Regions from separate parts of the Allorhizobium sp. GW101-3B10 genome, predicted to be linked through region 2. Evidence: riboswitches for the same ligand, from Rfam matches in the RefSeq annotation. Region 2 holds a riboswitch; each other region holds the start of a gene.

Region 1 (7,577 bases), 2.1 Mb from region 2:
CATCGCCGGCGAATGGGTTGGCGGCAACGCCACCGAAAACCGCAATCCCTCCGACACCAATGACGCGGTCGGCCTTTATGCGCAGGGCACCCCCGACGACATGCGCGCCGCGATTTCGGCGGCAAAGGCCGCCTTTCCGACCTGGTCGCGCTCTGGCATCCTCGAGCGTCACGCGATCCTGAGAAAGACGAGCGATGAAATTCTTAGCCGCAAGGAAGAACTCGGCACACTGCTCGCCCGCGAGGAAGGCAAGACCCTGCCCGAGGCGATCGGCGAAACGATCCGCGCCGCCCAGATCTTCGACTTCTTCGCCGGCGAATGCCTGCGGCTCGCCGGCGAGAGCCTGCCGTCGGTCCGTCCGGGCATCGGCGTCGAGATCACGCGCGAGCCGATCGGCCCGATCGGCCTCATCACCCCGTGGAACTTCCCGATCGCCATCCCGGCCTGGAAGATCGCCCCGGCCCTTTGCTACGGCAACACGGTCGTCTTGAAGCCGGCAGAACTGGTTCCCGGCTGTGCATGGGCGCTCGCCGACATCCTGCATCGCGCCGGTCTGCCGAAGGGCGTCTTCAATCTCGTCATGGGCAAAGGCTCGGTCATCGGCCAGGTCATGCTCGACAGTCCGGACCTCGCCGGCATCAGCTTCACCGGTTCGGTCGGAACCGGCAAGCGCGTGGCGCTTGCCTCGATCGAACACGGCCGCAAGTACCAGCTGGAAATGGGCGGCAAGAACCCCTTCGTCATCCTCGACGACGCGGACCTGTCGATTGCCGTAGAGGCCTCGCTCAATTCCTGCTTCTTCTCCACCGGCCAGCGCTGCACCGCTTCCTCGCGCCTGATCGTCACCGAGGGCATCCACGACCGCTTCGTCGCAGCGCTGATCGATCGCCTGAAGACCGTCAACGTCGACAATGCGCTGAAGGCGGGCACCCATATCGGCCCGGTCGTCGACGAGCGCCAGTTGATGCAGGACATCGACTATATTGACATCGGTCGTTCGGAAGGGGCCAAGTTGGCCTTCGGCGGCGAACGCCTCAACCGCGAGACGCCCGGCTTCTATCTGCAGCCTGCGCTATTCACCGAGGCCAGCAACCAGATGCGCATTTCGCGTGAGGAAATCTTTGGCCCGGTCGCCTCGCTCATTCGCGTCAAGGACTATGAGGAAGCCCTCAGTGTCGCCAACGACACGCCGTTCGGTCTGTCGTCGGGCATTGCCACGACGAGCCTGAAGCACGCGACGCATTTCCGTCGCAACGCGGAGGCCGGCATGGTCATGGTCAATCTTCCGACCGCCGGTGTCGACTTCCACGTGCCTTTCGGTGGGCGCAAGGGATCGTCCTTCGGTCCGCGGGAACAGGGACGCTATGCGGCCGAGTTCTTCACCACCGTCAAGACGCAGTACACCTTGGCCTGACCTCGGAACCGGTTCCGCCGCCGCCTGCGGCGGAGGCCCCGACCGTCCGAATGTGAAACGGGCCGGCCTGCCGGCCCGTGGCGTTTCATCCTTTGGTGATCAGGATGAGGACGACGAACATCAGCGGCACGGCCGTCAAGGCCGGAATGATGATCGCGGGGTAGCCGAACGCAAGGATGGCGAGCAGCCAGACGAGCAGCAGATTGAGGATGAAGAGGACCTTCGCCGTGGTCGAGCCACTGACGGCCTCCTTCAGCATCCAGCCGAACACCGGCACATGATAGATCATTCGCGCAATCATCGCTTCATCCCTTCCGGGCCCAGGCCCATTCTTGATATTTGTCACACCTATCGACCGTCGGCGGTCGCCACAATGCGGCAAAATGACGTTTGCCAAGTGGCGGGCACGGCTCGAGGAGCCCTGGCCTTGCATCTTCACCGAAGAAACGTGTCCTCCCCGCCGTTCCATCCGGCAAAACGAATGGCGCTTCTGGACAGGCGGCGCGGCGTGATCCTATTAGTGTGATTGTGATGGTTCCGCCGAACCGAGCGGAGAGGCGGACGAAGAGGGAATACGGTGAGGACTACCCATCAGGGGCCGAAACCGTGGCTGCCCCCGCAACTGTAAGCGGCGAGCGACGTCCACAATGCCATTGGCCGGAAACGGCTGATAAGGCGGACCGAGCCAAGACCCGCAAGCCAGGAGACCTGCCATCACATGCGCCGCGAAGCGGCATCCACTTGAAGAACCGCGCGGTGGGCGCGGACGAAAGGAATGAAAAATGCACATTGAAGTGGGAATCATCGATCCGGCGCGTATCGCCCTGGCGAACGCAGCCGCTCTCGCCCTCGTCGCCGCACAACTCCCGGCAATCGTCAAGAACCCGCTGGTCGTGCCGAAGGCAATCCTGGCCGCCGTCGGCTTTTCCGCCATGATGCAGATCTGGCACCTGCCCGTCGGCCCTTCCGAACTACATCTGATCGGCGCCACGACCATCTACATGCTGTTCGGCTTTGCGCCCGCCATGCTCGGCTTTGCCCTTGGCCTCGTGCTACAGGCTTTCCTGTTCGAGCCGGGCGACATCCCGCATCTCGGCGTCAACGCACTGTCCCTGATGATTCCGATGGTCGCCGCTCACTATAGCTTCGGCCGCCGCCTGTTCGACGCGAATCTTCGTGACCGCTTCAGCCTCGGCAAGGTCCTGCGCATCGACGCCGTCTACTATGCCGGCGTTTCCGCCATGGTCGGTTTCTGGCTGATGATCTCGAACGACAGCTTTGCCGTCGCCGACTGGGCAACCTGGGTCGCCGCCTACTTGCCGGTCTTCGTCGCAGAAGCCGTGATTACGTTCTCCGCGGTATCGCTAATCAAGGGTCTTCGCGCGAACGGTCTCGTCTCGCGCATGACCGAAGTGAACCGCCTGACCTTCGCCTGATGGCGCAGGAGCCGGTTCGACAAGAATGACGACATGAAGCGCGTGGCCCGGGTCACGCGCTTTTTTCTTTGAAAAATGGGCCGGCTTGCGCTACCGGCCTTACAGAAGCCGCCCGCGCTCGAATTCCGGCCGGCTGGAAACCACGGTCCGGCTGGCACTTCCGCCGTTTCGACCCGCTGATCAAAGGGTAACGCCGTTGCGCATTCTCTCCGAAGCACACTTTCCCGAACTGCCGAACTACTATCGCGGCAAGGTGCGCGAGAACTACGACCTGCCCGACGGCAGCCGCATCATCATCTCGACCGACCGCCTAAGCGCGTTCGACCGGATCCTCACCTGCATTCCCTACAAGGGACAGGTGCTGACCCAGACCGCACGCTACTGGTTCGAGCAAACCGCGGACATCTGCCCCAATCACGTGATCGCCTATCCCGATCCGAACGTGGTGGTGGGCAAGCGGCTCGACATCCTGCCGGTGGAGATCGTCGTGCGCGGCTATCTCGCCGGCACCACCGGCACTTCGGTCCTGACGCTCTACAAGAAGGGCGAGCGCGCCATGTATGGCATCACCGTGCCGGACGGCCTGCGCGACAACCAGATCCTGCCGCAGCCGATCATCACGCCCACGAGCAAGGCCTTCGATGGCGGCCATGACGAGCCGCTGAGCGCCGAGCAGATCGTATCGGAAGGCCTGCTGACGCAGAAGCAGTGGGACACGGTCTCCGCCTATGCCCTGGCGCTGTTCGCCCGCGGCCAGGAGATCGCAGCGCGGCGCGGCCTGATCCTGGTCGACACCAAATACGAGTTCGGCACCGATGCCGACGGCAACATCCTGCTCGCCGACGAAATCCACACCCCGGACAGCAGCCGCTACTGGATCGCCGACAGCTATCAACAGAGCTTTGAGAAGGGCGAGCGTCCGGCGAGCTTCGACAAAGATTTCGTCCGGTCCTGGGTCGCTGAGCGCTGCGACCCCTACAAGGACGAGATCCCGGAAATCCCCGTCGAACTGGTCGAGGAAACCTCCAAGGTCTATATAAAGGCCTACGAGACCATCACCGGGCTTCAGTTTGTGCCGGATGACCGTTGCGAGACTCCACGCGACCGCGTCCGCATGAACCTTGCCCCATACTTCCCCGGGAGCTGATACTGTGTCCATCGCGCGTGAGACGGCAAGACCAGCCGGTGCCGAGGCCGTGTGCGGCGGCAGCGTGGCTTTACCGGCACGCCGTACCCGCCGGCCGGCCGAGGAAACGCGCGAGGACATCCTCAACACCGCTGAACATCTGTTCCGTACCCGCGGTTACGGAAGCGTGGCGATCGCCGACATTGCAGCGGCGCTTGGCATGTCGCCGGCGAATGTGTTCAAGCACTTCCACACGAAGACCAGCCTGGTCGATGCCATCTCCTCGCGCCATATCGAAAACATGATCGCCCGCCTGGGCTGTCTCGATACGGCTAGAAGGGCGCCCGGGCGTCTGCTGGATTTCGTCAAGCAGCTGATGGAAAGCCACCTCGGCGACCTCGAGCGTAACCCTCACCTTTTTGAAATGGTCCTGCTGACCGCCAAGGACGACCTCCAGTGTGGCCATCGCTATCGGGATATGCTCGTGGACGAGCTGTCGTCCATTGTCGAAGATGGCATTGCCGAGGGCGTGTACACGGTCACGGAAAGCCGCAAGGCTGCAAATTCGGCCTTTTTGGCCCTCGCCTGCGTTCTTCACCCTGTCATGATTGCGAACGAAAAGGCTGACATATTGGCAACACGCTGCGAAGATGTTGTCTCGCTGATCAATGCCGCACTGCAAAGCCCCCTTGCAAAGTGACGATAGTATCAATACGTCACTTGGAAATTGATACCAAGCATTTTGTTCCATTGCCCCAGTGCGTGTTCGGTCGACCGATTAACAAATGTCAATTTCGATGACGGACCGTCATGCTTTAGCGCTTCACTGCCCTGCCCCAATGATGACCCGGAAAAGACGATGAAAAGACACCTCAAGCTGACCACGGCCCTTTTGGCACTCTCCGCCGCTCTCGCAGGCTGTAACGATGCAGCGACCGAGAGCAAGGCGCCCACCGGAGCTGGTGCCGAACGCCCTCCGTCACCGGTCAGTGTCGTCATCATGAAGAAGGGGGAACAGCCGCTCACCACCCTGCTTCCGGGTCGCGCCGCAGCCTTCCAGGTCGCCGAGATCCGCCCGCGCGTCAGCGGCATCATCAAGGAAATCGCCTTCAAGGAAGGCGGCGAGGTGAAGGCAGGCGACCTGCTTTACAAGATTGAGGACGATACCTACCGCGCCCAGGTGGCGCAGGCGGAAGCCAGCCTCTCCAAGGCCGAAGCGGGCGTTCCGAGCGCCGAGGCAAATCTTGCGCGCTACGAACGTCTGGTCGGCAGCGGTGCCACCCAGATCGAATTCGAAAACGCCAAGGTCACGCTGCTCCAGGCCAAGGCCGACGTGGCGGAAGCCAAGGCGTCGCTGAACTCCGCGCAGATCAACCTCGACCTCACCAGCATCGAAGCGCCGTTCGACGGCGTCACCAGCGCCTCGAATTTCTCAATCGGCAACGTCGTGACAGCCAATCAGACCGATGCGCTGACGACACTGCGTCGCCTCGATCCGATCTATATCGAACTGACGGAATCGAGCGCCAACCTGCTGCGTCTCAAGCAATCGATCGCCGCCGGCCGGTTGAACGAAGGCAAGAGCGACGGCACCGCCGACATCCACCTGACTCTGGAGGACGGCATTGAATATCCACATGTGGGCAAGCTCGACATGTCGGATATGGCGGTCAGCGAGACGACCGGCACCTATTCGATCCGGGCCGTTTTCGACAACCCCGACGACATGATTCTGCCCGGCATGTATGTCCGCGCCAGCGTGACTGTCGGCAAGGAGAACGGCTATCTGATTCCCCAGCGCGCCGCCACGCGCGACGCCCGGGGTGAACTGACCGCCAAGTTCGTCAACGCCCAGAACACCGTGGAAACCCGCACCTTCTCCGAAAGTGTCGTTTCCGGCAACAATTGGCTGGTCACCGAAGGCATCAACGACGGCGACAAGCTGATCGTCGACGGCTTTCAGTGGATCGGCGACGGCGCCCCGGTAGCCCCGGTGGAAGCAACTGTCGATGCAAAGGGCCTGGTCGTCGAGGCGCCCAAGGCGCCGGAAGCAACCCCGGCCGCAAAGCCGTGATTTTGCGGCTCAGCAAGCAGCATACAGGCGCTAAGGGGTAACCAATGGCCAAGTTTTTCATTCGCCGTCCAATCTTTGCCTGGGTGATCGCAATCGTGATCATGCTGGGTGGAGCTCTGGCGATCTCATCGCTCTCCATTTCTCAATATCCGGAGATCGCGCCGACCACCGTGCGCATTTCCGCAACCTACAACGGTGCCAGCGCCGAGACGGTCGAGAAGTCGGTCACATCGATCATCGAAGACGGCATGACCGGCCTCGACGACCTGACCTATATGACCTCCTCCTCGAGCACAGGTCAGGCGTCGGTAACGTTGACATTCGGCAACAGCATCGAGCCGGACATTGCCCAGGTGCAGGTGCAGAACAAGCTGCAGTTGGTTCAGTCTCAGCTTCCCGACGTCGTGCAGTCGGCCGGTATCTCGGTAACCCGCTCCACCTCGAGCATCCTGCTCGTGGGTGCTCTGGTATCGACGGATTCGAACCGCAGCCCCGTGGAACTCGGCGACATCTTCTCCTCGAAGATCGAAGATCAGATCAAGCGCCTGGAAGGCGTCGGCAGCATCGAGGTCTTCGGCACGGGCTACGCCATGCGCGTGTGGCTCGACCCCTTCAAGCTCAACAAGTTCCAACTGACCCCGACCGACGTCACCTCGGCCATCAAGGCTCAGAACACGCAGGTTTCGGTCGGCTCGATCGGCGGGCAGCCGGTCGCGGAGGGGCAGCAGATCGACGTCACCGTTACCGCCCAGAGCCAGCTCACCAGCGTTTCGGATTTCGAATCCATCATCCTGAAGGTCGAGACTGACGGCGCGACCGTTCGACTGAGCGACGTCGCCCGCATCGAGATCGGCCAGGAAAGCTATTCCACGAATACCCGCTCCAATCGCAAGCCCGCGACCGGCTTCGCAGTGAACCTCGCAACCGGCGCAAACGCGCTGGATACGGCGGAGCGCGTCAAGACTGCGCTTTCGGCGATTGCTCCGGCACTGCCCGAAAACGTCATCATCACCTATCCGTATGACACCACCCCCTTCGTCCAGCTCTCGATCGAGAAGGTGGTCCACACGCTGATCGAAGCCATCGTGCTTGTCTTCTTCGTGCTGTTGATTTTCCTGCAGAACCTGCGCGCCACCTTCATTCCGATGATCGCGGTTCCCGTCGTGCTGCTCGGAACCTTCGGCATCCTGGCGGTGACCGGCTACTCGATCAACACGCTCACCATGTTCGCCATGGTTCTCGCCATCGGCCTGCTCGTCGACGACGCCATCGTCGTGGTGGAGAACGTTGAGCGCATCATGTCGGAGGAAGGCCTCTCGCCACTTGAGGCGACCGAGAAGTCGATGGGCGAAATCACCGGCGCCATCGTCGGCATCGCTCTGGTTCTCACGGCTGTGTTCATCCCCATGGCCTTCTTCGGAGGCTCGACCGGGATCATCTATCGCCAGTTCTCGGTCACTATCGTCTCGGCCATGCTGCTCTCAGCCATCGTCGCCATCGTGCTCACTCCGGCGCTCTGCGCCACGA
Region 2 (7,577 bases):
TTGCCATAGGCGAGCACGGCGGTGCCGCCGGCATTGGTCGACAGATTGCCGCCGATGCGGCACGAACCCTCGGAACCGAGCGACAGCGGGAAGAGCCGGCCGTTCTCCTCTGCCGCCTTCTGGATGTCGGCGAGGATCGCGCCGCCATCGGCGACGATGACGTCTGCACCCGTGTCGATCTCGCGGATGCGGTTCATCCGTTCGAGCGAGAGGACGACGTCCGAGCCGCTCTCGCGCGGCACATGGCCCCCGACATGGCCGGTGCGGCCGCCGGCCGGCACGATCGGCGTGCCGGTTTTGCTGGCAAGCGTCAGGATCGCGGAAACCTCCAGTGTCGAACCGGGTTTCAGCACCAGCGGCGAGGTGCCGTGATAGAGCCCCCGGCTCTCGACCAGATAGGGCGCGATGTCGGCGGCGGCCGTCAGCGCATTCGCCTCGCCGACGATCGCAACGAAGGCTTTCAACGTCTCGGGCAGGTTGTCGGTCACGGTCACCATGAACCTCCTATGCGTTCCTTGGGGCGGCGGCGCGCTTCAGCCGGTCGTTGATCGCCTCGCCCAGCCCGTGGTCGGGGATCGGCGTGACCGCGATACCGGCCGCGCCCGTCTGGTCCGCCTCCTTGAGCAGACCGAAGAGGTTGGCCGCCGCTTCGGCGAGATTTTCCGAGGCGCTGAGGTCGAAGACTGCTGCAGCCTGCGCCATTCCGTCGACCGGCTGGCTGCCGAAACGGATCAGCGCCTCGCCCGGGATGACGCTCGTGGCGTCGAGCCTCACATGGGTATTCGGCGCGTAGTGCGAGGCGAGCATGCCCGGCGCTTCGATGGCTGCCGTGCCGGCCGCCTTGGGACGCTCGACGGGAAGTCCCGTGGCTCCCTCGATCGCCTCGGCCGGCACACCGCCGGGCCGCAACAGCCGGATGCGATCGTCCTCGACCTTGACGATGGTGGATTCGACGCCGACCGGGCAGGGGCCTCCATCGATGACGAGGTCGATGCGGGTGCCGAGATCGGCCTCGACGTGATGCGCCGTGGTCGGGCTGATCTTGCCGGAGGCATTGGCGCTTGGCGCCGCAAGCGGCCGCCCGAAGGCACGGATCAGCTCGCCGGCAAAGCCCTTCGGCACGCGGATGCCGACCGTGTCGAGGCCGGCGGTTGCGAGCGGATGGATGGCGCTGTCGGGTCTGAGCGGCAGGACCAGCGTCAACGGACCAGGCCAGAAGTGCTCAGCAAGTCGGCGCGAGATCGGGTCGAAGATCGCGTAGCGTTCGGCCATTTCAAGGTCGGCCATGTGGCAGATCAGCGGATTGAAACGCGGCCGGCCCTTGGTTTCGTAGATGCTGGCGATGGCGGCCGGGTCGGTCGCGTCGGCGGCGAGCCCGTAGACCGTTTCGGTCGGGATCGCCACCGGACGCGCCTTCGACAGAACGTTGATCGCGGCATTGACGGCCGCGCGTCTATCGCCTTCGATCGGGATGATCCGCGCCATGGGTGAAAGCCTTCCTGCTCTTCTTATTCCGTCCATAGCGCGACAGCAGGGGGTCGATCAAATCCTCATTTGGCGGCGGCTCTGGCGTTTTAGTCCGGCCTCAAAAAGCCCCCTTGAATCTACGGATGCGGGGATCTCTAAAACTTTATCCATCAGCGTAACCGAAAGAAAGAAATCTCGCGTCTATAGTCCCGCCACATCGAGCCATTCGCCTTCTCTCATCGGGAACCGGACCATGCAGCAAGTCAAGAATCCAGCCTCGAGCATCGCACTCCGTGTCGCCACCGCCATGCACCAGATGGGAATCGACGGACTGCCGCGAAACTACGAACTGGTCTACGAGGCCTATGCCGGCAGCAATCCGGAACTGGTCCGCGAATTCATCGCGCTCGGCAAGAACAAGACCCAGGAAGCGCTTGACGCGCTCGGCCGCAAATATCTTCCGCACCACCACGAGGACGGCCTGCTCGGTCGGCAGAACGGCCAGGTGCGGGCCGAGATGAGCAATTTCATCAGCCTGCTCAATCAGGAAAAGGTCTCGCTCACCGACTATGGCCGCCTCATCGGCCACGCCTCCAAGGCGATCATGACCGAGGACATCGACCACGTCGAACTCGGACATTCGATCAAGGCGCTGAAGGTCGCCACCGAGCAGCGCGCCAGCCAGAACAGCAGTGTGGTGCGCGCCGTGGTCGACAAGACCGCGGCCCTGGCCGACCTGCAGCGCGAGGCGGAAGACGCGGAAGCCACGAAGTTCGTCGACCCGCTGACCGGTCTGGCCAGCCGCCGCGCCTTCAACAAGGCCCTTGCCAAGGTTTATGCCAATCCGGAAATGCCGGTGCTGTGCAGCATGGTGATCGGCGAGATCGACGAATTCTCCAGGCTTTCCGAACTTATGGGGCCAGCCGTCGCCGAACGTTTCCTCAAGCAGGTCGCCAAGGTGGTGGAAGCGGTCGCCGGCACCGAGGATCTGGCCTGCCGCTTCGACGGCGGACGCTTCGGCATTCTGCTCTACACGTCCGAACAGGACGAGGTGAGCCGCATCGTCGACTTGGTCCGCTCCAAGCTCAGCACGACGGTGGTCAATTTCGGCAACGGCCGCGCGCTTGGCCAGGTGCCGATGTCCTTCGGCATCTGCTTCTCGGAACAGGCGCCCAACGCTTTCGACTTCACCAATTTCACCGAAAAGGCGCTCGCCGCCTCCAAGGCCGCCGGCGGCAACACGGTCACCATCTACGGCGCCAACGACTATGCGCCGAAGGATTGGCTGATTTACAAGAAGCAGCCGGTCGGCGGCTTCTGAGGTGGGACAGGGCGAATCCGGGCGCGCTTTGTAGAGCCGGGGCGAGATCAGTCAGAGCTTGGCGATGATCTTGCGCAGTTCCGCGTCGCGGGCGCCCAGCATCAGCACGTTCTTCAGCGCTTCCTTGGGGTCGTGGGTACGGAACAGAAGGCCGTTCTCGCGGATCGAGCGATCGATCGACATCGACCGCGTTTCCTTGTCGGGATGGATTGCAACGGCAAAATACATGCGCGAATAGTTCGGCCGGATGTGCTTGAAGAACTGATCCGCGCCGCCCACCTCGGCAAAGAAGTTAGCGATGTAGAACGCCCATTTGACGTCGGCATATTTGGCGAAATTGGTCTTCGCCGCGGTGACGTGGCAATAGCCCAGATGCGGGCTGTTCTCGAGCGTCTTGTGGAAGATCAGCTTTGGAAACTGGATCGAGCGGTGAAAGCCGTTGATATGCTTGTGGGTGGTCTCACCGGCTGCTTCCAGTTTGCGCCCGGTGCGGTCCGCCACTTCCTCATAGGTGAGGTAGCGCTTCTCTTCCTGCAGCCAGTCCTCGCGGTGGCGCGAAATGCGGCCGGTGCGCAGGAATTCGGTGTGCACGGCCCTGGCCGGCAGGCCGGGCTTGGCCCCGGATTTGGGGGCGGCGAAATATCTCAGCTTCTGCATATCGTGGCTCTGATCCTAAGGCCGATGCGCCGATGATACGGCACCGAGATTAATGACAATTTGCCGCATCCTGACGAGCTTCGGTTTCGCGAGGCTTGCGTGGGCGATGTCGCAATCGGCGCAGGGGTGCCTGCTTGTCTCTTTGCGCCACCGGGGCCGTGGAGTTGGTCGGAGGCGAATATTATACTATTGAAAGTGCTCGTTATTTCTCGCAGAACGATTGATTGGCGTCAATTTCGCCCATGTCGCAAATTTCTGGGGCTGTGTCGTTCCGCAGTGCATCAACAAATCTGCGACTGTGGTTAGATGGGTCCGAACTCGAGGTGCCGCCCGGCTAGGGAAGGGTGGGAAATCGGGAAGCCGGTCGAATTCCGGCGCTGCCCCCGCAACGGTAGTGGAGAATGCGTGACGGCCAAAGACCACTGGGGCATCTGCCCTGGGAAGGTGCCGAACGCGGTCCGAAAGGATCATCTCCAGAGCCCGGAAACCAGCCTTTGAGAAGGAAGTGGATTGACGGTCGCGGCAGGCGGCCCGAGACGGCTTTGTCCGGCGTCATGCGACGCCGTGGCCTTGCATGGTCTCGATCTCCGTCACGGCAGAACGGATACGAGGACGACAATGGACTTGCAGAGCACGGTATTGCGGCAGTTGAAGAACCGCCGGGAAGGCTTCAGCCTCGAGCAGCCCTTCTACATCGACCAGGACTATTTCAAGCTCGACATGGAGACGATCTGGTATCGCGACTGGCTGTTCGTCGGCCATGACTGCGAGATCCCGCGCGCCGGCAATTATTTCACCGCCCAGATCGGCGACTATCCGGTGGTGATCGTGCGTGGCAAGGATCAGGTGATCCGCGCCTTCCACAACACCTGCCGCCATCGCGGCCACCGCGTCTGCACCCAGGATCGCGGCGCCTCGGCCAAGCTGGTCTGCCCCTACCACCAGTGGACCTATGATCTCGACGGCTCGCTGGTCTTTGCCCGCCAGATGGGCGAGACCTTCGACAAGTCCGAATTCGGCCTGAAGCCCGTCCATTGCGAGAGCGTCGCCGGCTCTATTTTCATCTGTCTCGCCAACGAGGCCGCCGATTTCGCCCCGGTGCGCGCGACGATCGAGCCCTTCATGGCGCCGCATCGCCTGTCGGAAGCCAAGGTTGCCCACCGCAACACCATCATCGAGAAGGGCAACTGGAAGCTCGTCTGGGAAAACAACCGCGAGTGCTACCATTGCGCCGGCAACCATCCGGAACTCTGCCGCACCTATCCCGAAGCGCCGTCGGCGACCGGCGTGCAGGGCGCCAAGGACGATCCGGTGATCGCCGAGCACTGGGCACGCTGCGAGGCCGCCGGCCTGCCGTCGGAATTCACCATGGATCCGTCGGGCCAGTTCCGCGTCGCCCGCATGCCTTTGATCCAGGATGCCGAGAGCTACACCCTGTCCGGCAAGCGCGCCGTGCGCCGTCCGCTGTCCGACGACATCAACATTTCGCATATCGGCACCATGCTGCTGTTCCACTATCCGACCACCTGGAACCACATTCTGGTCGACCACGCGATCTCCTTCCGCGTGCTGCCCATCTCGGCCGAGGAAACCGCGGTCACCACCACCTGGCTGGTCCACAAGGATGCGGTCGAAGGCGTCGACTACAATCTCGATGAACTCACCCATGTGTGGAACATGACCAACGACCAGGACCGCTCGATCGTCGAGGAAAACGCCTTCGGCATCCGCTCGCCGGCCTATGAGCCCGGACCCTATTCCGTCGACCACGAGGGCGGCGTCATGCAGTTCGTCGAATGGTATTCGAATTTCATGCTGAGCCGTCTCCAGGGCGACAAGGCCCGTCTCTCGGCGGTGGCGTGAGATGAACATCGCTCTCCCCAGCTACCGCCATGTCGATGAGATGCGCCCCTGGTCCGACCGGGAGCACAGGCTCGAATGCGTCGCCGTCACGCCCGAGGCGCCGGACGTGATGACCTTCACCTTCCGCCCGGATCGTCCGGGCCATTGGTTCCGCTATCAGCCGGGCCAGTTCGTCACGTTGGAGATCCCGGTCGGCCCGGAGCCGGTGATGCGCACCTACACGCTCTCGTCCAGCCCCTCGCGGCCCTATACGGTGGCCGTCACCGTCAAGGCGCAGAAGGATTCGATCGGCACCCGCTGGATGTTCGATCACCTGAAGCCCGGCATGCAGTTGAAGGCCAATGGCCCGCTCGGCGACTTCTCCTATGCCCGCCATCCGGGAAGCAAATATCTGTTCGTCTCGGCCGGTTCGGGCATCACGCCGATGGTGTCGATGACGCGCGATCTCTCCGACCGCCAGCCGGATTCGGACATCGCCTTCCTCCATTGCGCCCGCTCGCCCGACGACATCATCTTCCGCTGGGAGCTTGAGGCCAAGGCACGGGAAATGCCGAAGTTCACGCTCGGCTTCATCATCGAACAACTGGCGCACGGCCAGCTGTGGTCCGGCCTCAAGGGCCGGATCGACAAGGCGAAGATCGCGCTGCTGGCGCCCGATTTCCTCGATCGCACGGTGTTCTGCTGCGGGCCCGAGCCGTTCATGGCGACGGTGCGGGAATCGCTCGCCAGCGCCGGGTTCGACATGGCGAACTACCACGAGGAAACCTTCCAGCCCGCCAAGCCGCAGCCGCCGGTGGTCGTCGCCGATCACGGCGGCGAGGCCAAGGCGACCAGGGTCGTCTTCACCATGTCCGGCAAGGATGGCCCGTGCGAACCTGGCCATACGATCCTGCAGGCGGCCCGTGCCTCCGGCGTGCGCATCGGGGCTGCCTGCGAATCCGGCCTGTGCGGCACCTGCAAGGTGATGAAACTCTCCGGCGAGGTCGAGATGGACCACAATGGCGGCATCCTCGACGACGAGATCGACGAGGGCTACATTCTCGCCTGCTGTTCGCGGCCGAAGGGTGACGTCGAGATCGAGGCCTGACGCAAGCAAAGGGCAGCGCGCGCGGTGTTGCCATCATGCTGACAAACCCACCGCCGATTGTAGTGGGACGGGTCGTGGACCGGTCGAGAATTGGCGGGAGCATGTCATGAATACCATGTGGGCGCTCACATCCCTTTTGGCGATGACGCTTCTGTCTGAGCACGCGCAGGCTGCCATGCCCGCCATGGTCTCCGATCAACCGGCGGCGGCCGTCCGACTGGTCAGCGAGACCACGATGCCCAAGCCCGTCTATCGCAAGTCGGCGCCGCGCGGCGCCACCTTCCAGGGCTATCCCTGTTCGCAGACGCGCAAGACCGGCTACGTCCTTCATAACGGCTGTTGGTACCCGCGCGAAGTCATTCGCAACGGCCGCCTTGTCGTGCCGCAAGGTAACTGACGGCGAACGTTTCTGCTGCTCGCCTGACAATCGTCAAACGGTGGAAAAATGGAACCTTACGCGCGCTGGCGCGTTGTTCGCCGTGAAGTCGGCTCGGCGATGAAGAATGCCTGCGCCGGATCGCAATTCGACATCGTCGATGGCCGGTTCAGGCAGATTTATCTACTGAAGGTTTGAGCTTTGGCGTATCATGCGACCACTCGGCCGGCGGTCGCGAGGATGATGCGAAGCGCATTTCGGCAGAAGACTTGCACAGAAACGCAGGGAATGGAGAACTGAAATGACAACCATGATGAAGCGCTGGGCCGCGCTTGCCCTGGCCTCCGCAGTCGTCCTGACGAGCTTCGTGCCGTCGCAGGCGATGCCGCTGCCGACCACGGTGATGACCGCGCCGTCCGACGTGACCAATGTCGATCACCGCCGTCATCCGCCCTATTACTACCGTGGCTACCGTGGCCACGACCACCGCCGTCCGGGCTACCGCTACCACAACGGCTACTGGTTCCCGCTGGCTGCCTTCGCGGCCGGTGCGATCATTGGTGGCGCGATCATCTCATCGCCCCCGCCGCGCGCAGGTGGCATCAATCCGAGGCACTACCGGTGGTGCGCAAACCGCTACCGGTCCTACGACGCCTACAGCAACACGTTCCAGCCGTATCACGGCCCGCGCCAGCGTTGCTACTCGCCGTACTATTGATCGGCTGAGACCACCGACAGCGAAAAATGCCCGGTCCTCGACCGGGCATTTCTTGTTCGGGAAAGGCACGGAAAGGACGTACCTCCAG
Region 3 (7,577 bases), 1.5 Mb from region 2:
GCGCGAAAACATCTGGGTGCACGACATCGAGGGCCTGGTCTATCTCGGCCGCGAAGTGCTGATGGACCAGTGGAAATCCGTCTATGCCCAGGACAGCGCCAATCGCACGCTCGCCGAATCGATCGACGGCGCCGACGTCTTCCTCGGCCTGTCGGCCGCAGGCGTGCTGAAGCCGGAACTGCTGGTGAAGATGGCGGAAAAGCCGCTGATCATGGCGCTCGCCAACCCGACGCCGGAAATCATGCCGGATCTTGCCCGCGCGGCGCGCCCCGACGCGATGATCTGCACCGGCCGCTCCGACTTCCCCAACCAGGTCAACAACGTCCTGTGCTTTCCCTACATCTTCCGCGGCGCGCTCGACTGCGGCGCGACGACGATCAACGAGGAAATGAAGATGGCCGCGGTGCGCGCCATCGCAGCCCTTGCCCGCGAGGAAGTCTCCGAGGTCGCCGCCCGCGCCTATTCCGGCGAATCCCCGACCTTCGGTCCGAACTATCTCATTCCCTCGCCGTTCGACCCGCGTCTGATCCTGCGCATCGCGCCGGCCGTCGCCAAGGCCGCCGAGGAGAGCGGCGTGGCACGCCGTCCGATCACCGACTACGATGTCTATTTCGACCAGCTGAACCGCTTCGTCTTCCGCTCCGGCTTCGTCATGAAGCCGATCTTCGCGGCAGCGAAGAAGGCATCGAGCAAGCGCGTCATCTTCGCCGAGGGTGAGGACGAGCGCGTGCTGCGCGCCGCCCAGGTCCTGCTCGAGGAAAGCAGCGGCAAGCCGATCCTGATCGGCCGTCCGCAGATCATCGAGAGCCGCCTGCAGCGCTTCGGTCTTCGCATCCGTCCGGGCGTCGATTTCGATCTGGTGAACCCCGAGGACGATCCGCGCTACCGTGAATATGTCGAGGACTATTTCGCCCTGGTCGGCCGGGCCGGCATCAATCCGGAGGCCGCCCGCACGATCGTGCGCACCAACAATACGGTGATCGGCGCGCTGGCCGTGCGCCGTGGCGATGCGGACGCCCTGATCTGCGGCGTCGAAGGCCGATTCGACCGCCACCTGCGCGATGTCGGCCAGATCATCGGCAAGAAGCCGGGTGTGCGGGCCTTTTCGGGCCTCAGCCTGCTGATCTCCCAGCGCGGCGCCATCTTCTTCACCGACACCTTCGTCACCTATAATCCCTCCGCCGCCGAGATCGCCGAAATGACGATCCTCGCCGCCCAGGAGATCCGCCGTTTCGGCATCACGCCCAGGGCCGCCCTCGTGTCGCATTCGAACTTCGGCTCGCGCGATTCCGAAAGTGCCCGCAAGATGCGCGAGGCGCTGCAACTCATCCGCGCCCAGGCGCCGGAGCTCGAGGTCGACGGCGAGATGCAGGGTGGTTCGGCCCTGTCGGAAGCCCTGCGCAAGCGGGCCATGCCCGACGGCACGCTGACCGGCGAAGCCAATCTCCTGGTTTTCCCCAACCTCGATGCCGCCAATATCTCCCTCGGCATCGTTCGCACCATGATGGACGCGCTGCATGTCGGGCCGATCCTGCTTGGTGCCGCCCTGCCCGCCCACGTCCTGTCGACTTCGGTCACCTCACGCGGCGTCGTCAACATGGCCGCCCTTGCCGTCGTGGAAGCCGCGCAGCCCGACTGACGCGGGCCTGCGCCAATCCCGGAACATCCGGTATACCCCGCCATCGCCGGTGACGGGGCCTTCGGCTGGGTAAGCTCGTCATCCAAATTACCCGCTGGACATCATGGCCTCCGGCGAACACTCTTGACCCATATTTATTGCAGGGTTTCAGGAATGACGAACCAGGGCGGCTACTTCGACCTGCTGGACTGGCTGCACGATCAGAAGGTCGTGCGTCCGCTCCCGTTCTTGAGGCAGATGCAGACCACCTTCGGCATCACCCACATCTTCTATATCGACGCCATGTGCACGCCGGCAGGCGTCAAGGCGCATCGCCTGTGCCACACCTTCGGTGCTGCGGGGGTCCATGCCGTCAGGGCGCTCGGCCCCAGCGTCTTCGAGCCGCCGCTCCGCCTGGCTTTGGCGGCGATCCGGCCGCTCGACTGGAACGTGCTGACACCAGGCACGCCGGCCCGCGACGGCCTCGACCGGGTGGCCGAGCGCCTCGGCATCACGCCCTGCGGCGTAGCCTATCCGCTCCTCTCGCGCGAGGGCCGCCAGGCCATGCTCGCCGTCCATATCGATGCCGAAGCCTGCGACTGGCACAGGTTCCGCCGGTTGCATGACCGCGACCTGCAGGCGCTCGCCATCGAGTTTCATGCCACGCTCCTCCAGGGCAGCGAGCCCGGCGTGGGCGGCGGCGGCGAGACCAAACCCCGGCTGACGCGACGCGAGCGCCAGGCCCTCTACTGGGCCGCGGCAGGAAAAAGCTACTGGGAGACCGCGGTGATCCTGGGAATCACAGAGCGCACGGTCCGCTATTTCATGTCCAATGCGCGCCGCAAGCTCAATGTCGTGTCCAACACCCAGGCGGTCGCCGAAGCCGCCTGGCGCGGCCTGCTGCCGGGGCCGGACCTGCACTGACCACCTCCGCCATTTGGGGCGCACAAGCATAATCCGCAATTGCAATTTCGCGACCTGTCGCTACCGACAGTTTCATTTCATATGTAATTTGCCATCTTTCAGTCGCCTGGACAAACAAGGGAGACTGGAATGATCAGGATCATCAATGGCGCCAATCGCAACGAATATCCCGAGGAAATCGCCGCCATGCACCGGCTGCGCAAGCGGGTTTTCCACGATCTTCTGAAATGGGACGTAACCGTCAGGGACGACTGGGAAGTGGACCACTATGACGATGCCAACCCCATCTACGTCATGTCCTATTCGCCGGAGGGCCTGCTGCGCGGCTCCCTGCGGCTGCTGCCGACACTCGGCCCCAACATGCTCGACGACACCTTCCCGATCCTGCTCGGAGGGCGGCCGGAGATCCGCAGCGCCGAGATCTGGGAATCGAGCCGCTTCTGCATCGAGCCGGAAATCTCGCAGGACCGCGCCTCGAACCAGGTGACGATTGCAGCCGCCGAACTGATGTGCGGCGTCGGCGAGATCGGTCTTGCCTCCGGGCTCAGCCACATCGTCACCGTGACGGACGTCTTCCTCGAGCGGATGTTCCGGCGCATGGGTTGCCCGGGCGAACGCATCGCCGAACCGCACAAGATCGGCTCGGTCCACGCCGTCGCCGTCGCATGGGAGGTGACGCCCGACCTGCTGGCACGGATGAAGGCGGTCGCCGAAATCGACGGACCCTTGCTGGTCGAACCTCTGTCGATCGAACAGCCCCGCGCCGCCTGACACTTCTTCCGAAAAGGCAAAGCGCCGCGATCCCGCGGCGCTTTGCGTTAACACAGATTTGTGTTCCTGTTTGGCGCTTTGTCCCTCGCAAACTAAGGTGAAAATGCCTATAGGCTCACCAGTAATCCGTACAAGGACCGACGCCGACCGGGGACGCGACTTGCACCATCGCAGACATCGATTGCTCCTGACGCTTGCCGTCGTGTTTGCCTGCCAGCCGCTTGCTGCGCAGGCGTCGGTCGTGTGCGAAAGCCTGCGGCTGCGGCTCGCATCCCAGCCGGAAGTGATTGCCGACACGAGCGAGATGCGCCGCTATGCGAGCGCCATCGCCCGGCAGAACCTGGAAATCCGCAAGGTCCGCTACGACATGCGGCGTCTGCGCTGCGACGGAGCGGTCGTCGAATACCGGGCTGACGGCACCAGCCAGTGCGGCGAGCTCTCCACCGCCTTGACCCGCATGGAAAGCAACAAGCAGATGCTCGCCGGCAAGCGCGACGCGCTGCGCCAGGAAGGCACCGGCGCCAATCAGACGCGCCAACGTCTTCTGGAGGCACTCGAGGCCAATGGCTGCAACACGGACCAGCCGGGTCCGACGGACATGCCGATGGCGCCGCCCCGAACGCTCGGCCGGCCGCTCGAAACCACGGAGCCGATGAGCGAGGCGAGCCGCGCGGGCCGATTCCAGACGTTCACCGGGCACGGCAGCCTCAGAACGCTGTGTGTGCGAACCTGCGACGGCGCCTTTTTCCCGATCTCGTCGAACACCTCGCCGCTCAATTTCCGGCGTGACGCGCAGATCTGCGAACAGATGTGTCCGGAGACCGAGACGGAGCTCTTCTACCATTCGATGCGCACCGAGGAGAGCGCCGACATGGTGTCGGCCGAGACCGGCCAGCCCTACCGGATGCTGCCGACCGCCTTCGCCTACCTGAACCGATCGCGCGGCGACAATCCGTCCTGCGGCTGCGACCTCGCCGGCTACTATCGCCGGATGCAGGGCCAGTCGGCGCAGGGCAATGCCGGCGGCAACAACAAGGCAGTCATCGAAATCGGCCGCTCGGCCGAGGCGACCGCGAAAGCCGATGGCCTGCCCGCGCGGTCCACTCCCGCAATGCCGCAGGATCGGGCCTATGACCCGCAATCTGCCGCCGTGCGCCAGGTCGGCCCCACCTTCCTGCCGTCCGCAACCAGCGACATCGATCTGCGCAATCCGGCGCTGCCGGGTCCCCAGCCGCTTCAGCAATAGCAGCGCCGCCGGCCGCAAGGACCGGCCGCCGCCTCCCCGCCAGCCGAACGCAAACGGCCGGGCGAGAGCCCGGCCCTCTGACGTTTCCCTGGAAAATCGGTTCGATCACGCGGCGTGCGGCCGCGCCGGGCGGATGCGCTGCGGTTCCCGTTGACTGCCACAAGATACGACCAAAAGCCTAGGTCGCTTCGGGCGGCCGGAGATTTCCCCAGACCTCGTCGAAGACGAGTTCATCGATCGGCAGCCTCTGCCGCCAGCCCTTCAGCGCCAGTTCCGGCTGGTCGTAGAGCCGGTCGACATAGCCGACACAGAACCAGCCGATCACTTCCACATGGGCCGGAATGCCGAGCACGGCGCGCACATCGTCCTGATGAAAGATGCTCACCCAACCTACGCCTACCCCCTCGGCCCGCGCGGCAAGCCAGAGGTTCTGCACGGCGCACACGGTCGAATAGCTGTCCATGCGGGGATTGTGGGTGCGCCCCAGCACCACGGGTCCGCCGCGGGTCGGATCGCAGGTGACGCAGATGCCGAGCGGCGCCTTGCGGATGCCTTCGAGTTTCAGCCGCATATAGGTCTCGCGCTGCTCGCCGTCGAACAGGGCCGCGGCTTCCTCATTGGCCCTGGCGAAGGCCCGCCACACCGCCTCGCGGCGCGCGGCGTCCCGTACCAGGAGAAAATTCCACGGCTGCATGAAGCCGACCGAGGGCGCGCTGTGGGCGGCGTCCAGCAGGCGCGCGATCAGGTCTTCGGGCAGAGGATCGGGCAGGAACTGGTCCCGCACGTCGCGGCGGGTCCGGATCGCCCGGTAGACGGCCTCGCGCTCTTCCACGGAAAAGGCGCCGGCCCGGACGAGATGGTCGTTCGGTTCGTCGTGCATCGTCATATCCCCAACAATGCGTCCGACCGCCTGCTGTCCTCGCAGGCTAAGCCTATCTTGCCAGGCCGGTCTTCTGACTGGGCTTCGTCTGCATCGCGCCGACCTTCCCGGCCCGAAGGGCCAGTGGCTCGAACCGCCTCCGGTTCGTTGGCGCGAGGCATCCACCTCACAGCGTTGGGCACGTGCCGGAATTCCACCGGCTTCCCGATTCTCCCGCCCCGACGAGGGCAGGCACCTGACCGGAGAATGTCTACAGCATCGCCGCCCGAAGGCAAGACGGCTTGCTCGTCTCTGCCTAAACGACCGCCGGGAAATACCGGACATAAGCGAATTCGTTGCCATCGGGCGACCAGCACGGGACGTTGATCGTGCCCTGCCCGCCGAACAGTTCGAACAATGTCTCCGGATTGCTCCCGTCCGGATCGATCAGCCGCAGCCGCACGTCGAGATCGCGCGGATGGTCGAAGACGTCCGGGTCGTAGGACAAGAGCAGGACCTTGTCGCCCTTCGGCGACGGATGCGGGAACCAGTCGCCGAATGCGCTATCGGTGACCCGCTCCGCGGCGCCACCCTCGGCCGGCACGCGCCAGATCTGCATCCGCCCCGAGCGGCTGGAATTGAAATAGATCCATCGGCCGTCCGCCGAATAATCCGGTCCGTCATTGCGCCCTTCGCCGAAGGTCAGCCGGGTCTCCTCTCCGCCATCGACGGAGATCGTGTAGATGTCGAAGACATCGTTGCGAATGCCGCAGTAGGAGAGCGTGCGGCCGTCCGGCGACCAGCCGTGCCAGTAGGACGGCAGGTTACGCGTCACCTGGCGCGGCGTGCCGCCCCCGGCCGGCAGGATGTAGATGCACGACTTGCCGTGCTCCACCTTGTCCGACACGACGAGCCATCGGCCGTCGGGCGAGATCCCATGGTCGTTGTTGCAGGCGGTGGCAAAACCGGTATCGATCTGCACCGGCGCGGCACTGCCGTCTGCCGGCAGGCGATAGAGCAATCCCTCGCCATTGATGATGAGGGATGCGCCGTCGGGGCTCCAGTTGGGCGCCTCGACCAGTCGCTCCGTCTGCCATACGACGCGCCGGGCGCCACTGCGAATATTGAAGATCTCCACGGAACTCCGCATCGCTCGCTCCCTGGAAGTTCCGGCAACCGCCTCTGTCAGCGGTCGCGGAAACGATTGGTGATCGGATAGCGCCGGTCGCGGCCGAAATTCTTGCGGGTGATCTTCACCCCCGGCGCCGACTGGCGGCGCTTGTACTCGGCGAGATAGAGCAGGTGCTCGACGCGGTGCACGGTCGCGATCTCATGGCCGCGCGCGACGATCTCGTCGACGGACATTTCCTTCTCGACCAGGCATTCGAGGATGTCGTCCAGCACCGGATAGGGCGGCAGCGAATCCTGGTCCGTCTGGTTGGGCCGAAGCTCGGCCGACGGCGCCTTGGAGAGGATGTTGGCCGGGATGACCTCGCCCGACGGGCCGAGTGCGCCCGGTGGCACATGCTTGTTGCGCCACGCGGCGAGCGCATAGACCTGCATCTTGTAGAGGTCCTTGATCGGATTGAAGCCACCGTTCATGTCGCCGTAGAGCGTCGCATAACCGACCGACATTTCCGACTTGTTGCCGGTCGTCACCACCATCGAACCGAACTTGTTGGAGATCGCCATCAGGATGGTGCCGCGGGCACGGCTCTGCAGGTTCTCTTCCGTAATGCCGCTCTCGGTGCCCTCGAACATGTCGGAAAGCGCGGAGAGGAAGCCGTCGACCGGCTCGCCTATCGGTACCGTGTCGTAGTGGCAACCGAGAGCCTTGGCACAGGCGGCAGCGTCAGTGAGCGATTCCTTCGAGGTATAGCGATAGGGCAGCATGATGGCGCGCACCCGCTCCTCGCCCAGCGCATCCACGGCGATCGCCGCGCAGATGGCCGAATCAATGCCACCCGAGAGGCCGAGCACGACGCTCTTGAAACCGTTCTTGTTCACATAGTCGCGGAAGCCCAGCACGCAGGCGCGATAGTCGGCCTCTTCCTTTTCCGGAATGCGCGACATCGGCCCCTCGCCGCAGCGCCAGCCGTCCGCGGCCCGTTTCCAGGTGGTGACCGACAGGGTGGATTCGAACTGGCTCATCTGGAAGG

Evidence for each region. Region 2 has a riboswitch for cobalamin ahead of AC07Y0_RS14425 (aromatic ring-hydroxylating oxygenase subunit alpha). Riboswitches for the same ligand answer to the same signal wherever they lie in the genome.
Region 1: it holds a riboswitch for cobalamin, as region 2 does, so the genes downstream of both, AC07Y0_RS24115 (energy-coupling factor ABC transporter permease) here and AC07Y0_RS14425 (aromatic ring-hydroxylating oxygenase subunit alpha) in region 2, are expected to answer to the same signal.
Region 3: it holds a riboswitch for cobalamin, as region 2 does, so the genes downstream of both, bluB (5,6-dimethylbenzimidazole synthase) here and AC07Y0_RS14425 (aromatic ring-hydroxylating oxygenase subunit alpha) in region 2, are expected to answer to the same signal.

The regions. Positions count from the first base shown of each region.
Region 1 is NZ_JBWKZR010000001.1:4,947,461-4,955,037, reverse strand. It holds gene AC07Y0_RS24125 (aldehyde dehydrogenase family protein) at 1-1,414, shown strand, start outside; gene AC07Y0_RS24120 (hypothetical protein) at 1,500-1,715, opposite strand; cobalamin riboswitch at 1,930-2,144, shown strand; gene AC07Y0_RS24115 (energy-coupling factor ABC transporter permease) at 2,197-2,850, shown strand; gene AC07Y0_RS24110 (phosphoribosylaminoimidazolesuccinocarboxamide synthase) at 3,047-3,997, shown strand; gene AC07Y0_RS24105 (TetR family transcriptional regulator) at 4,062-4,676, shown strand; gene AC07Y0_RS24100 (efflux RND transporter periplasmic adaptor subunit) at 4,836-6,050, shown strand; gene AC07Y0_RS24095 (efflux RND transporter permease subunit) at 6,095-7,577, shown strand, end outside.
Region 2 is NZ_JBWKZR010000001.1:2,865,130-2,872,706, reverse strand. It holds gene AC07Y0_RS14445 (FAD-binding oxidoreductase) at 1-497, opposite strand, end outside; gene AC07Y0_RS14440 (L-threonylcarbamoyladenylate synthase) at 505-1,485, opposite strand; gene AC07Y0_RS14435 (GGDEF domain-containing protein) at 1,721-2,788, shown strand; gene AC07Y0_RS14430 (DUF6656 family protein) at 2,840-3,445, opposite strand; cobalamin riboswitch at 3,750-3,955, shown strand; gene AC07Y0_RS14425 (aromatic ring-hydroxylating oxygenase subunit alpha) at 4,064-5,308, shown strand; gene AC07Y0_RS14420 (FAD-binding oxidoreductase) at 5,310-6,395, shown strand; gene AC07Y0_RS14415 (hypothetical protein) at 6,502-6,792, shown strand; gene AC07Y0_RS14410 (BA14K family protein) at 7,073-7,489, shown strand.
Region 3 is NZ_JBWKZR010000001.1:1,355,197-1,362,773, reverse strand. It holds gene AC07Y0_RS06495 (NADP-dependent malic enzyme) at 1-1,639, shown strand, start outside; gene AC07Y0_RS06490 (helix-turn-helix transcriptional regulator) at 1,793-2,542, shown strand; gene AC07Y0_RS06485 (acyl-homoserine-lactone synthase) at 2,672-3,313, shown strand; gene AC07Y0_RS06480 (DUF2865 domain-containing protein) at 3,474-4,559, shown strand; gene bluB (5,6-dimethylbenzimidazole synthase) at 4,738-5,439, opposite strand; cobalamin riboswitch at 5,486-5,693, opposite strand; gene AC07Y0_RS06470 (TolB family protein) at 5,735-6,568, opposite strand; gene AC07Y0_RS06465 (NAD+ synthase) at 6,604-7,577, opposite strand, start outside.